DNA from 2 places in the Streptomyces sp. SL06 genome. Region 2 is predicted to be linked to the other one. Evidence: predicted binding sites of a transcription regulator. Region 2 holds the regulator's gene; the other holds the start of a gene.
The links. The regulator HspR, encoded in region 2, represses chaperone genes until heat shock. The targets are predictions, from matches to a motif close to TTGAGNNNNNNNNNCTCAA.

Region 1 (7,676 bases), 1.2 Mb from region 2:
CCCGCTGTGGGTCGCCCGGTACGCCGCGGCGGTGGGCGCTCTGCCGGCCGGCTGGGGCTTCTACACGATGTGGCAGTACACCTCGGCCGGTCCCACGGTCGGTGACCACAGCAAGTTCAACGGCGCGCTGGACAGGGTGGTCGCCCTCGCCAACGGCTGACGGCCCCCGCGCGTACAAGCGCGTACAAGGGTGAGGGCCCGGCCCCCTTCACGGGGGCTCGGGCCCTCACTCGTGCGGTGCGCGTCCGTGCCGCGCCGGTGGCTCAGAGCCCGGAAGCCGCTCCCACCGCCGCGACCGGGACCTCCGGCTCCGCACCGTTAGTCGCCGGTGCGAGCGCCAGCTCCAGGACCTGGCGGACGTCGGTGACCGCGTGGACGTCGAGCTTGTCCAGCACCTCCGCCGGGACGTCGTCCAGATCGGGCTCGTTGCGCTTGGGGACGATCACCGTGGTGATCCCCGCCCGGTGCGCGGCGAGCAGCTTCTGCTTGACCCCGCCGATCGGCAGGACGCGGCCGGTCAGCGAGACCTCGCCGGTCATCGCCACGTCGGTGCGGACCAGCCGGCCCGACAGCAGCGAGGCGAGGGCCGTGGTCATCGTGACGCCGGCGCTCGGGCCGTCCTTGGGGACCGCGCCCGCCGGGAAGTGGATGTGCGCTCCCCGGTCCTTCAGATCGCCCACCGGCAGTTCCAGCTCGGCGCCGTGGCTGCGCAGGAAGCTCAGCGCGATCTGCGCCGACTCCTTCATCACGTCGCCCAGCTGACCGGTCAGGGTCAGGCCCGCCGCGCCCGTCTCCGGGTCGGCCAGCGACGCCTCGACGTACAGGACGTCGCCGCCCGCGCCGGTGACCGCGAGGCCGGTGGCCACGCCCGGCACCGAGGTGCGCCGCTCCGCCGGGTCCTGGGCGGACTCGGGCACGTGGTGCGGCCGGCCGATCAGACCGCGCAGGTCGGCTTCGGTGACGGTGAACGGCAGCTCCCGCTCGCCCAGTTCGTGCTGGGCCGCCACCTTGCGCAGCAGCCGGGCGATCGACCGCTCCAGGGTGCGCACGCCCGCCTCGCGGGTGTACTCGCCGGCCAGCCTGCGCAGCGCGCCCTCGTCGACCGTGACCTCGTCCCGGTCCAGGCCGGCCCGCTCCAGTTGGCGCGGGAGCAGGTGGTCGCGGGCGATGACGACCTTCTCGTCCTCGGTGTAGCCGTCCAGGCGGACCAGCTCCATCCGGTCGAGCAGGGCCTCCGGGATGGCCTCCAGGACGTTGGCGGTGGCGAGGAAGACCACGTCGGACAGGTCCAGCTCGACCTCCAGGTAGTGGTCCCGGAAGGTGTGGTTCTGCGCCGGGTCGAGGACTTCGAGGAGGGCCGCGGCCGGGTCGCCCCGGAAGTCGGAGCCCACCTTGTCGATCTCGTCGAGCAGGACGACCGGGTTCATGGACCCCGCCTCCTTGATCGCCCGCACGATCCGGCCGGGCAGCGCGCCGACGTACGTACGCCGGTGGCCGCGAATCTCGGCCTCGTCGCGGACGCCGCCGAGGGCGACCCGGACGAACTCGCGGCCCATCGCGTGGGCGACGGACTCGCCGAGCGAGGTCTTGCCCACACCGGGCGGGCCCACCAGCGCCAGCACGGCACCGCCGCGCCTGCCGCCGACGACGCCCAGACCCCGGTCGACGCGCCGCTTGCGCACCGCCAGGTACTCGGTGATGCGCTCCTTGACGTCCTCCAGGCCCGCGTGTTCGGCGTCGAGCACGGCCTGGGCGCCCTGGATGTCGTAGGCGTCCTCGGTGCGCTCGTTCCACGGCATCTCCAGGACCGTGTCGAGCCAGGTGCGGATCCAGGAGCCCTCGGGCGACTGGTCGGAGGACCGCTCCAGCTTGTCGACCTCCTTGAGCGCGGCCTCGCGGACCTTCTCCGGCAGGTCGGCGGCCTCGACGCGGGTGCGGTAGTCGTCGGACTCCTCGCCCTCCTGCTCGCCGTTGAGTTCCCGCAGCTCCTTGCGGACGGCTTCGAGCTGGCGGCGCAGCAGGAACTCCCGCTGCTGCTTGTCGACGCCCTCCTGGACGTCCTTGGCGATGGTCTCGGCCACGTCCTGCTCGGCGAGGTGCTCGCGCAACTGCCGGGTGGCGAGCTTCAGGCGGGCGACCGGGTCGGCGGTCTCCAGCAGGGCGACCTTCTGCTCGGTGGTGAGGAAGGGCGAGTAACCGGAGTTGTCGGCGAGCGCGGAGACGTCGTCGATGGCCTGGACCCGGTCGACGACCTGCCAGGCGCCGCGCTTGCGCAGCCAGGCGGTGGCGAGCGCCTTGTACTCCTTCACCAGCTCGGTGACCTGGCCGGGCAGCGGCTCGGGCACGGTCTCCTCGACCTCGGTGCCCTCGACCCACAGCGCGGCCCCGGGTCCGGTGGTCCCGGCGCCGATGCGCACCCGGCCCCGGCCGCGGATCAGGGCGCCCGGGTCGCCGTCGGCCAGCCTGCCGACCTGTTCCACCGTGCCGAGGACGCCGGTGGCGGCGTGGGTGCCGTCGATGCGTGGGACGAGGAGGACCCGGGGCTTGCCGGGTTCGGACCTGGCGGCGGCCTGGGCGGCCTCCACCGCGGCCCGTACCTCGGCGTCGCTCAGGTCCAGGGGGACCACCATGCCGGGCAGGACCACTTCGTCGTCGAGCGGCAGCACGGGCAGGGTGAGCGGTGTGAAGGCGGCGGACTCAGCAGCCATGATCTCCCCTTCGGCAGTCAAGTTGAGTTACATAGACTCAATGAAAGGGAGTCCCCGATTGTTCCCCGGGGCATGTTCGCTCTGAGCGATCAACGGCCGCGACACCGGGCGCGCATACAGGAGCGCGGCCGGACGCTCCGGCATTCCCCGCCGGAAGCCCTGCCGGAAGCCCCCGCGAGGAGGACCGCCGGAGGGCTGCCAGGATGGGCCGATGCCGATCACTTCCCACGACTCCGACGACGCCCCCGAGGTGCTGGACCGTCGCGAGGGCCCGCACGGCGAGGTCGTCCTGCGCCGGCACGGGGCGCTGCTGCAGATCATCGCGAACGGCTGCTTCCTGATGGACACCTCCGACGGGCGCTCGGAACGGCGGCTGGTCGACGCGGCGGCCGACGCGCTCGCCGCCCGCGGTGGACGGACCGCGCCGCACCTGCTCCTCGGCGGACTCGGCGTCGGCTTCTCGCTCGCACACGCGGCGGGCGACCCCCGCTGGGGACGGATCGCGGTCGTCGAACGCGAGCGCGCCATCATCGACTGGCACCGCGCGGGACCGCTGTCCGCGCTGTCCGCCGCGGCCCTGGCCGACCCCCGTACGGAGATCCTCGAAGCAGACCTGGTCGGATACGTCGGCAAGGCGTCCGACCGGTACGACGCGCTCTGCCTGGACATCGACAACGGCCCCGGCTGGACCGTCACCGAGGGCAACGACGGGCTGTACACGCCGTCCGGACTGGCGGACTGCGCCCGGCTTCTGAGGCCCGGCGGAGTGCTTGCCGTATGGTCCGCGCGGCCCTCCCCGGAATTCGAAGAAAGCTTGCGCAATGCCGGATTCCAGCAGGTGCGTACCGAAGAGATCCCCGTTGCCCGGGGCGTTCCGGACGTCGTCCACCTCGCCGTCGGGCCTGGATAGCAAAGCCGCGCCGACTCCCCGTACGCTGCTGCTCTGACGCGGATCGTTCAAGCGTCGGCGCAGTCATGGGATCACCCCACGGATTCCGGGAAGCACACCTCTCAGGGGCGGGCGATGGAGCAGACACAGACCTCCCACAACGGCACGGCGACGGCCGCCCAGGGCGCGCAGCGCCGGGTGCTGGTGGTAGAGGACGACCAGACGATCGTGGACGCCATCGCGACCCGCCTGCGCGCCGAAGGGTTCCTGGTGCAAACGGCCGGCGACGGTCCGGCCGCCGTCGACACGGCCGAGGCATGGCAGCCCGACCTGCTGATCCTCGACATCATGCTGCCCGGCTTCGACGGCCTGGAGGTCTGCCGGCGCGTGCAGGCCCAGCGCCCGGTGCCGGTGCTGATGCTCACCGCGCGCGACGACGAGACGGACATGCTGGTCGGCCTCGGCGTGGGCGCCGACGACTACATGACCAAGCCGTTCTCCATGCGCGAACTGGCCGCGCGCGTGCACGTGCTGCTGCGCAGGGTGGAGCGGGCCGTCGTGGCCGCCTCGACGCCGCGCAGCGGCATCCTGCGCCTCGGCGAGCTGGAGATCGACCACGCGCAGCGCCGGGTGCGGGTGCGCAGCGAGGACGTCCACCTCACCCCCACCGAGTTCGACCTGCTGGTCTGCCTGGCGAACACCCCGCGCGCGGTGCTCTCCCGCGAGCAGTTGCTCGCCGAGGTGTGGGACTGGGCGGACGCCTCCGGCACCCGGACCGTGGACAGCCACATCAAGGCGCTGCGCCGGAAGATCGGCGCCGAGCGCATCCGCACCGTGCACGGCGTGGGCTACGCGCTGGAGACACCGACGCCGTGAGCGCGGGACGGGAGGCCGCACGCAGGAGCCCCGGCCCGCGCAACACCGGGGATCCCTGGGGCGGCGTACGCCCGTTCTCGATCAAGACCAAGCTGGGCGCGCTGGTCGTCACCTCGGTGCTGATCACCACCGGTCTCTCGGTGATCGCGGTGCACACCAAGACGGAGCTGCGCTTCATCACGGTCTTCTCGATGATCGCCACGCTGCTGATCACCCAGTTCGTGGCCCACTCGCTGACCGCGCCGCTGGACGAGATGAACGCCGTGGCCCGGTCCATCTCGCACGGCGACTACACGCGCCGGGTGCGCGAGAACCGCCGCGACGAGCTGGGCGACCTGGCCGTCACCATCAACCGCATGGCCGACGACCTGGAGGCCCAGGACCTCCAGCGCAAGGAGCTGGTGGCGAACGTCTCGCACGAGCTGCGCACCCCGATCGCGGGCCTGCGCGCGGTGCTGGAGAACATCGTCGACGGGGTCACCGAGGCCGACCCGGAGACCATGCGCACGGCGCTCGGGCAGACGGAGCGGCTCGGCCGGCTGGTGGAGACGCTGCTGGACCTCTCCCGCCTGGACAACGGCGTCATACCGCTGCGCAGACGGCGCTTCGAGGTCTGGCCGTATCTGTCGGGCGTGCTGAAGGAGGCCAACATGGTCGCGTCGGCACGCGCGGGCATTGCTTCCGGGTCCGGCAGCCACACCCGCACCGACGTGCACCTGGCCCTCGAACGTCTTCCCGCCGGAGCTGACGGCGCACGCCGACCCCGAGCGCATCCACCAGGTGGTCGCCAACCTCATCGACAACGCGGTCAAGCACAGCCCGCCGCACGGCCGGGTGACGGTCCGGGCGCGCCGCGGGGAGTTGCCGGAGTCCCTCGAACTGGAGGTGCTCGACGAGGGTCCGGGCATTCCGCGTTCGGAGTGGCGCCGGGTGTTCGAGCGGTTCAACCGGGGTTCGGTGTCCCGGCCGCACGGTCCGGGCAGCGACGGCGGCACCGGGCTCGGCCTGGCGATCGCGCGCTGGGCGGTGGATCTGCACGGCGGCCGGATCAGGGTGGCCGAATCCGAGCGGGGCTGCCGGATTCTCATCACTCTTCCGGGTCTGCCGTCGACACAGGGTTGACGTAAGGTGCGAAGCGAAGACCAAGATCCACAGGCATCCGCGCTGGCGGACACGTGTGATCAGGCACAGGACCGCGCTCTCTCGGCGCCGGGTCCCGCTCCTTCCTTCCCATACGCCGCAGAACCTCGCTTGTTTCCCGCCATTTCCTGCGCCGAAACGCCGTCTGCGATGTGACTTACGCGACGATGAACGGCCCGGCCTGACCTTCCGGGTCGGGGAGGCGTAGCCTTGATTCCCGCTGTCCACCATCATGTGAAGAAGCGGAAGAGGGCGGTTCTCGCCGTGTCGCCACAGTCCCCCAGTAACTCGAGCATCTCGACCGACACCGACCAAGCGGGCAAGAACCCCGCCGCGGCGTTCGGTGCCAATGAGTGGCTCGTCGACGAGATTTATCAGCAGTACCTCCAGGACCCGAATTCCGTGGACCGAGCCTGGTGGGACTTCTTCGCCGACTACAAGCCAGGGGCACCCGCGGGCCAGCCCGCCGCCGGCAAGGAGACCGGCAGCGCCCCCCAGGCCGCCCCCGCACCGCAGGCGCCGGCCCCGGCCCAGCCCCGGGCGGCCGCCCAGCAGCCCGCCGCGCCCGCGAAGCCGGCGGCCGCGCAGCCCGCCGCCGCTCCGGCGGCCCCGGCCGCACAGCCCGCGCAGGCCAGGCCCGCCGCCAAGCCGCAGGCGAAGGCCGCCGCGCCTGCTGCGCCTGCCCCTCCTGCCCCTCCTGCCCCTCCTGCCAAGGAAGCCACCACCGCCCCCGAGGGCCCCGAGCTGGTGACCCTGCGCGGCCCCGCCGCCGCGGTCGCGAAGAACATGAACGCCTCGCTGGAGCTGCCCACGGCCACGTCCGTGCGCGCGGTCCCGGTGAAGCTGCTGTTCGACAACCGCATCGTCATCAACAACCACCTCAAGCGCGCCCGGGGCGGGAAGATCTCCTTCACGCACCTGATCGGCTACGCGATGGTGCAGGCCATCAAGGCCATGCCGGCGATGAACCACTCGTTCGGCGAGAAGGACGGCAAGCCGACGCTGGTCAAGCCGGCGCACGTCAACCTCGGCCTCGCCATCGACCTGGTCAAGCCCAACGGCGACCGCCAGTTGGTCGTCGCGGCGATCAAGAAGGCCGAGACGCTGAACTTCTTCGAGTTCTGGCAGGCCTACGAGGACATCGTCCGCCGCGCCCGCGACGGCAAGCTGACGATGGACGACTTCAGCGGCGTCACGGTCTCCCTGACCAACCCGGGCGGCCTCGGCACCGTCCACTCGGTGCCGCGTCTGATGCCCGGCCAGTCGGTCATCCTGGGCGTCGGCTCCATGGACTACCCCGCGGAGTTCCAGGGCACCAGCCAGGACACACTCAACAAGCTCGGCATCTCGAAGGTCATGACGCTCACGTCGACCTACGACCACCGGGTCATCCAGGGCGCCGCCTCGGGCGAGTTCCTGCGCCAGATCGCCAACCTGCTCCTCGGCGAGAACGGCTTCTACGACGAGATCTTCAAGGCGCTGCGCATCCCCTACGAGCCGGTCCGCTGGCTCAAGGACATCGACGCCTCGCACGACGACGACGTCACCAAGGCCGCCCGCGTCTTCGAGCTGATCCACTCCTACCGGGTCCGCGGTCACGTCATGGCCGACACCGACCCGCTGGAGTACCAGCAGCGCAAGCACCCCGACCTGGACATCACCGAGCACGGGCTCACCCTGTGGGACCTGGAGCGCGAGTTCGCGGTCGGCGGTTTCGCCGGCAAGTCGCTGATGAAGCTGCGCGACATCCTCGGCGTGCTGCGCGACTCGTACTGCCGCACCACCGGCGTCGAGTTCATGCACATCCAGGACCCGAAGCAGCGCAAGTGGATCCAGGACCGCATCGAGCGCTCGCACACCAAGCCGGAGCGCGAGGAGCAACTGCGCATCCTGCGCCGGCTGAACGCGGCGGAGGCCTTCGAGACCTTCCTGCAGACCAAGTACGTCGGCCAGAAGCGCTTCTCCCTGGAGGGCGGCGAGTCCGTCATCCCGCTGCTGGACGCGGTCATCGACTCGGCGGCCGAGTCCCGCCTGGACGAGGTCGTCATCGGCATGGCCCACCG
Region 2 (7,676 bases):
GTCCTCGGCAGCGGCAGCCGCGCCCAACTCGGCTACCTCATAGCGCAGTCGGGAATCCTGGAGCAGGACCACCAGAGCCTGGGAGGGGACGGCCGGCCATGAGACGGGGCTCGCCCTCCGCTCCCGTGCGGGTTCAACCGCGGTGCCTCATCGGGCGGTCGGGGATTCCGGCCGCGGAACCCCGACGGGGGCGGCCGGTGCCGCACTCCGGGGGGAGCCGTCCAGGCCGGCCTGGGCTATGCGCACGCCCAGTTGGGTCCGGCTGGCCGCGCCCAGGGTCTCGGAGAGGCGGGCGATGTGCGCCCGCGCCGTACGGACGCTGATGCCGAGCCGCTCCGCGATCACCGCGTCCTGGTGTCCCTCCGCCAGCAGCGCCGCGATGGACTGCTCGCGGTGGGAGATGCCCTCGATGCCGGTGTCGGGCAGCGGCGCGGTCAGGGGGATCGCCAGCCGCCACAGGCGTTCGAAGACCGTGACCAGGTAGGAGATCAGCGCGGGGTGGCGCAGTTCCAGTGCCATCGTGCGGTCGGTGTTGGCGGGGATGAAGGCCACCGTGCGGTCGAAGAGGATGAGCCGGTCGATGACCTCGTCGAGAGTACGGGCCTCCACCGCGTCGCCCATCAGTTCGAGGTAGTTGAGCAGGCCCTGGCCGTGCCGGGCCACGTGCGTGTACAGGTCCCGCATCCGCACCCCGCGCCCGCGCAGCGCCAGCGCCCGGTGCAGCCCCTCCGACAGCTCGTGCTCGCGCCGGATGCCGCCGGGCTGCACGGTGAGCACCTCCGACGTGCACGCCTGCGTCGCCTCGTCCATCGCGGCCTGGATGCGGGAGAGTCCGTCCAGGACCCGGATCGCCGTGCCCTCCGTCGCCGCCGAGGCCTGGATCTGCCGGCCCAGGCCCGCGTACCACTCGAAGGCCTCCACCGCCGAGCCCACCCGCCGCTGGCTCGCGCTCACCTCGTCGTGGACCCCGCGCAGCAGCCGCGTCATGACCTCCTGCGGGGAGGTCGGCACGAGCCAGTCCATGTCGTCGGGGTCGGGATGCAGCAGGGCCAGCTCCAGCAGACAGGGCACCGGCTCCGCGTCACGGCGCGGCACCCGGCCGCGCCGTACGGCCCTGGAGTACACGCGGTCCCCGGCGGCGCACAGCCGGTCGGCACCGTGTGGATGCTCCTGAGCCCTGTGCCCGGCCATCGCCCATCCCACCCCCGGTTCCGGCTCTTTCCGCAGCGCAACTATGCGCGGCCGGGACCGGGTCCGCAACACGGCTCCGCCCGGAGCGGCAGCCGGTAAGAAGGGGTTACGACGGGTATGTCCGGGCGGCCGGCCCGGGACCGCGAGAGGCCTACTTCAGCCCGATCTTCGCGCAGGCCGCCGCGTACTTGGCGGTGCAGATGTCGCTGACCTTGTAGAAGCCCTCGGCGACGACGGTCTCGTCGAGGTTGGCCTTGGTCAGCGCGACGACGGGCACGAGCTGTGCGGGGATGCCCTTGTGGGTGGGGCTGTCGACCTTGTCGCGGGCGAGCGCGTCGAACTGGATGTCCCGGCCCTGGACCCGTGCCACGGCCATCTCCGCGGCGTTCTCGGCCTCCTGCGGGTAGGACTTGTACACGCTCATGTACTGCTCGCCGGCCACGATCCGCTGCACCGCCGCGAGTTCCGCGTCCTGGCCCGTGATCGGCGGCAGGTCGGTGACGCCCGCCGCCTCCAGGGCCTTGATGATGCCGCCGGCCATGCCGTCGTTGGCGGAGTAGACGCCCGCGATGTCGCCCTTGCCGATCTTCGAGATCGCCTCGGCCATGTTCGCCTCGGCGTTCTCCGGCTTCCAGTCCTTGGTGTCGAAGGACTGCGCGATGGTCACCTTGCCGTTCAGCTCGGACAGCGCGCCCGTCTTGAACTGCTTGGCGTTCGGGTCGGTGGGCGAGCCGTTCATCATGACGATCTTGGCGGAGTCGTCCGCGCCGTCACCGAGCGCCTCGACGAGGGAGCGGCCCTGGACCTCGCCGACCAGTTCGTTGTCGAAGGAGATGTAGGCGTCGATCGGGCCCTCGGCCAGCCGGTCGTAGGCGATGACGGGGATCGCGGCGTCCTTCGCCTTCTGCACGCTGTCCGCGATGGCCGACGAGTCGACCGCGTCCAGGACGATCACGTCGACCCGGTCGTCGATCATCTGCTGCATCTGCTCGGCCTGCTTGGCGGCGCTGGCCTCGGCGTTGGCGTACTTGACATTGCCCTGGTCGCGCGTGAGGTCGCCGACCTTGGCCTTGAAGATGGGGTAGTCGAACTGCTCGTAGCGCGTGTTCTCCTTCTCGGGGAGCAGCAGCCCGACGGTGAGGTCGTCGCCCTTGGTCGGGCTCGGGTCGTCGCCGCTCTCCGAAGCGCCCAGCGCACCGCAGGAGGCCAGCGAGAAGGTCAGCATGGACGCGGCCACGGTCATGGCGGTACGACGGGCTCGACTGCTCACTGCGCTTACCTTCCGACACACGAGTCTTGCGGGACTCAGGTGAAGGAAGCCAACGCCTTCTTCACGAAATCGTCAAGAAGTACCGGACCAATGAGACAGCACCGTTGTGATCAGGCCAGGAGGTTCGGTCGAACCTCCTGGCCTGTCGTCGCTCTTCTCCCCGTGCGCGCCCGTCAGTCCGTGGACTGTCCGTGCCGCTTGGGGCGCCACACCACCAGGGCGCTCGTCTGCTGGACTTCCTGGTAAGGGACCAGGTCACGGCGGTACGAGGCGTGCACCGCCGCCTCGCGCTGACGCATCGCCGTCGCCGCGCCCTCAAGGGCGTCCTGCAACTCGGCCATGCGCGCCTGGAGGGCCGCGACCTGGTTCTCCAGTTCGATGATCCGCTTGATTCCGGCCAGATTGATGCCCTCGTCCTGCGACAACTGCTGCACCTGGCGGAGCAGTTCGATGTCGCGGGCCGAGTAGCGCCGGCCGCGGCCGGCCGTGCGGTCCGGGGAGACCAGGCCGAGGCGGTCGTACTGGCGCAGGGTCTGCGGATGCAGACCGGAGAGCTGGGCCGCCACCGAGATGACGTAGACCGGGGTGTCCTCGGTCAGTTCATACGGATTGCGTCGACGACCGTCCATCCCCATCAAGCTCCCTTCGCGGCCTGGAACAACTCCGCCCGCGGGTCCTCGTCCGCGGTCGCCTCGCGATACGCCTCCAGTGCGTCACGAGCCTTCCCCGTCAGGTCCTTCGGAACACTCACCTCGACGGTGACCAGAAGGTCGCCCCGGGTGCCGTCCTTGCGGACCGCGCCCTTGCCCCGGGCGCGCATGGTGCGGCCGTTGGGCGTGCCGGCCGGCAGCTTCAGCGTGACGGGCGGGCCGCCCAGGGTCGGGACCCGGACCTCGCCGCCGAGGGCCGCCTCGACGTAGGTGACCGGGACGGTGACGGTGAGGTTGTCGCCCTTGCGGCCGAAGACGGGGTGTTCCTTGACGTGCACGACCACGTACAGATCGCCCGCCGGGCCGCCCCGCTCGCCCGGTGTGCCCTTGCCGCGCAGCCGGATGCGCTGCCCGTCCGACACCCCGGCCGGGATGCGGACCTGCATCGTCCGGGAGGACTTGGCGCGTCCGGAGCCCTTGCAGACCTCGCAGGGGTCCTCGGCGATCAGACCGCGGCCCTTGCAGTCCGGGCACGGGTCGGTGAGCGAGAAGCCACCGCCCGAGCCCCGGGCGACCTGGCCGGTGCCGACGCAGGTCGGGCACACGCGCGGCGTGCCGTTCTTGTCGCCGGTGCCGGAACAGGCCTTGCAGGGCGCCTGGGAGGACATCCGCAGCGGGACCGTCGCGCCCTCGATGGCCTCCGTGAAGCTCAGGGTGACCTCGGACTCGATGTCCTGGCCGCGCCGCGGCTGGGTGCGCGTGCCGGTGCCGGGACCGCCGCCGGTGCGGTTGAACAGGCCCCCGAACACGTCGCCGAGCCCGCCGCCGAAACCGCCGGCCTGCCCCTGGCCCCCGCCCTGGGGGCCGCCTCCGAAGAGGTCGCCCAGGTCGAAGTTGAAGGTGCCGCCGGCTCCCGCGCCCGGACCCGGGCGGTAGCCCCCGCCTCCGAAGAGGGCGCGGGCCTCGTCGTACTCCTTGCGCTTCTTGGGGTCACCGAGGATGTCGTTGGCCTCGGAGACCTCCTTGAAGCGCTCCTCCGCCTTGGCGTTCCCCTTGTTGGCGTCCGGGTGGTACTCGCGTGCGAGCTTCCGGTACGCCTTCTTGATCTCGGCCTCGGTGGCGTCCTTGGGGACGCCGAGGACCTTGTAGTAGTCCTTCTCGATGAAGTCCTTGGTGCTCATCCCCGACGTCCCTCCTCTCCTGCGTTCGTGTCCTTGACGACCTCAGCCCTCCTCCGGGCCACCGCTCTCCTTGTTCTCCGCGGAGTCGGCCGGTGCCTCGGTGTTCTCCTCGGCCGGCTTGACGGTCTGCGCGCCCGGCTGCGGCTCGGCCACGGCCACCCGCGCGGGGCGGATGGTGCGCTCGCCGAACCGGTACCCGGGCTGCAGAATCGCCACGCACGTCGTCTCGGTGACATCCGGCGCGTAGGAGTGCATCAGGGCCTCGTGGATCGTCGGGTCGAAGGGCTCGCCCTCCTTGCCGAACTGCTGGAGGCCCAGCTTGGCCACGGTGGCCTCCAGCGACTCCGCGACGGACTTGAAGCCGCCGACGAGTTCGCCGTGTTCCCGGGCGCGGCCCACGTCGTCGAGCACGGGCAGCAGTTCGGACAGGAGGTTCGCGATGGCGACCTCCTTGACCGCGACCCGGTCCCGCTCCACGCGGCGGCGGTAGTTCTGGTATTCGGCCTGGAGCCGCTGGAGGTCCGCGGTGCGCTCGCCGAGCGCCGTGCGTACCTGGTCCAGCTGGGCCACCAGGCCCGCGTTCTCGTTCGCGTCCCCGGCCGGGGCCGCCCCTTCGTGGGGGGCGGCCTGCGGTTCGGCGGCGTCAGGGGTGGCGCCAGAGGGGACGTCGGGCTTCTCGTCGAAGCCCGGGGTCTCCTCGGTCACGCCGCACCGTCCTTGCGCTCGTCGTCCACGATCTCGGCGTCGACGACATCGTCGTCGGCGGCCTTGTCACCGCCGGCACCCGGGGCCTCACCGCCCGCGGCCTGCGCGCCCTGGGCGTCGGCGTACATGGCCTGGCCCAGCTTCTGCGAGACGGCGGCGACCTTCTCGGTGGCCGTGCGGATCTCGGCGGTGTCCTCGCCCTTGAGCTTCTCCTTCAGCTCGGCGACGGCACCCTCGACCTCGGTCTTGATCTCGCCCGGCACCTTGTCGGCGTTGTCCGCGAGGAACTTCTCCGTCTGGTAGACGAGTTGCTCGCCCTGGTTGCGGGACTCGGCGGCCTCGCGGCGGGCGTGGTCCTCCTCCGCGTACTTCTCGGCCTCCTGGCGCATCCGGTCGACCTCGTCCTTCGGCAGCGAGGAGCCGCCGGTGACGGTCATCTTCTGCTCCTTGCCCGTGCCCAGGTCCTTCGCGGTCACGTGCATGATGCCGTTGGCGTCGATGTCGAAGGAGACCTCGATCTGCGGGACGCCGCGCGGCGCCGGCGGCAGGCCGGTCAGCTCGAACATCCCGAGCTTCTTGTTGTACGCCGCGATCTCGCGCTCGCCCTGGTAGACCTGGATCTGCACGGAGGGCTGGTTGTCCTCGGCGGTGGTGAAGATCTCCGAACGCTTCGTCGGGATCGTCGTGTTCCGCTCGATCAGCTTGGTCATGATGCCGCCCTTGGTCTCGATGCCCAGGGACAGCGGGGTGACGTCGAGCAGCAGGACGTCCTTGACCTCGCCCTTGAGGACGCCGGCCTGCAGAGCGGCACCGATCGAGACGACCTCGTCCGGGTTGACGCCCTTGTTGGCCTCCTTGCCGCCGGTCATCTCCTTGACGAGTTGGGCGACGGCGGGCATACGGGTGGAGCCACCGACGAGAACGACGTGGTCGATCTCGCTGAGCTGGATGCCCGCGTCCTTGATGACGTTGTGGAACGGCGTCTTGCAGCGCTCCAGCAGGTCGGCGGTCAGCTGCTGGAACTGGGCCCGGGTGAGCTTCTCGTCCAGGTGCAGCGGGCCCTCGGCGGACGCGGTGATGTAGGGGAGGTTGATCGAGGTCTCGGTGGACGAGGACAGCTCGATCTTGGCCTTCTCCGCGGCCTCACGCAGGCGCTGGAGGGCCATCTTGTCCTTGCCGAGGTCCACGCCGTGGCCGGACTGGAACTGCTTGACCAGGTAGTCGACGACGCGCTGGTCCCAGTCGTCGCCACCGAGGTTGTTGTCGCCGTTGGTGGCCTTCACCTCGACGACGCCGTCGCCGATCTCCAGCAGCGAGAACGTCGAACGTACCGCCACCGAGGTCGAAGACCAGGATGACCTGCTCGTCCTTGTCGAGGCCGTACGCCAGCGCGGCGGCGGTCGGCTCGTTGACGATGCGCAGGACGTTGAGGCCCGCGATCTCACCGGCCTCCTTGGTGGCCTGGCGCTCGGCGTCGTTGAAGTACGCCGGGACGGTGATGACCGCGTCGGTCACCTTCTCGCCCAGGTAGGACTCGGCGTCCCGCTTCAGCTTCTGCAGCACGAAGGCGCTGATCTGCTGCGGGTTGAAGTCCTTGCCGTCCAGGTTGACCCGCCAGTCGGTGCCCATGTGGCGCTTGACCGACCGGATGGTCCTGTCGACGTTCGTGACCGCCTGACGCTTGGCCACCTCGCCGACCAGCACCTCGCCGTTCTTGGCGAAGGCGACGACGGACGGCGTGGTCCTGGCGCCCTCGGCGTTGGTGATGACGGTGGGCTCGCCGCCCTCCAGAACGCTGACGACGGAGTTAGTCGTGCCCAGGTCGATGCCGACCGCACGTGCCATGGTGAATAACCTCCAGCTGACTTGAGTGGAACAGGCTCAAGTGTGCACGACGCCGATCGCCGGGTCAACAGAGGTGAGTCGGGCAGGCTCAACCTTTATCCGTTCCTTACACGCAATGACGCGCTGACCTGCGCATTCTCTGGGCCTCGGGTCTGGCGAACCGGAAAAATCGTCCCTCCGGAGGAGGCGCCGTCCGGGTGTCCGGCTACCCCGGCGGGCTCCCGCGACTCCTTCCGGGGCAGGCGGCCGGGCGCGTGCGCCGCCGCCCGCCGGGGCCCGTGGACCCGTACCCGCGACAGCCCCAGCACCCCGGCGACCGCCGCGCCCGCCACCCACAGCACCGCCGGCTGCCCCACCCGGCCGGTGTGCACGAGCACACCCACGAGCACCGCGCCCAGGCAGGCGCCGCCGAGCACCACCACGGCGCCCCGCGCGGTGAGCCCGAGCCGCCGCAGCCGGTGCGCGAGATGGTCGGGCCCGCCGCGCGAGAGGGGCCGGCGGGCCGGGCGGCGCGAGAGGAGCACGAGGACGGCGTCGGCACTCGCCACGGCGGTCAGCGCGAACAGCACCCCCGCCCCGCCGGCGAAGCCCTGCCCCGCCCGGGTGAGGACGGCCGCCCCGGTGAGCAGGAAGCCCGCGAAGAGCGCGCCGCACGCGCCGAGCGCGATCCGCGCGGGATGCCAGTTGTGCAGCAGGAACCCGGCCAGCGCGGCAGCCAGCGCGAGCAGCAGCACCGCGAGCCCGTCCATCAGCTCCGCCGCCGCGCAGGCACCGACGCCGAAGGCGGTCACGACGCCCACCGTGCCGGCCACCCCGTCGGCGTGGTCGAGCCCC

Region 1: lon (endopeptidase La) is a predicted target of HspR. The motif match lies at 2,731-2,749, and genes of this name have one in related genera.

Annotation. Positions count from the first base shown of each region.
Region 1 is NZ_JBSYOT010000002.1:2,256,945-2,264,620, forward strand. Features, by position in the region: gene AC4IHM_RS10090 (lysozyme) at 1-160, shown strand, start outside; gene lon (endopeptidase La) at 264-2,708, opposite strand; gene AC4IHM_RS10100 (polyamine aminopropyltransferase) at 2,920-3,618, shown strand; gene AC4IHM_RS10105 (response regulator transcription factor) at 3,733-4,473, shown strand; partial or broken gene AC4IHM_RS10110 (sensor histidine kinase) at 4,470-5,595, shown strand; gene AC4IHM_RS10115 (multifunctional oxoglutarate decarboxylase/oxoglutarate dehydrogenase thiamine pyrophosphate-binding subunit/dihydrolipoyllysine-residue succinyltransferase subunit) at 5,878-7,676, shown strand, end outside.
Region 2 is NZ_JBSYOT010000002.1:3,452,264-3,459,939, forward strand. Features, by position in the region: gene AC4IHM_RS15730 (helix-turn-helix transcriptional regulator) at 1-102, shown strand, start outside; gene AC4IHM_RS15735 (helix-turn-helix transcriptional regulator) at 148-1,191, opposite strand; gene AC4IHM_RS15740 (sugar ABC transporter substrate-binding protein) at 1,343-2,461, opposite strand; gene AC4IHM_RS15745 (heat shock protein transcriptional repressor HspR) at 2,635-3,090, opposite strand; gene dnaJ (molecular chaperone DnaJ) at 3,096-4,292, opposite strand; gene grpE (nucleotide exchange factor GrpE) at 4,335-4,997, opposite strand; partial or broken gene dnaK (molecular chaperone DnaK) at 4,994-6,842, opposite strand; partial or broken gene AC4IHM_RS15765 (MraY family glycosyltransferase) at 6,938-7,676, opposite strand, start outside.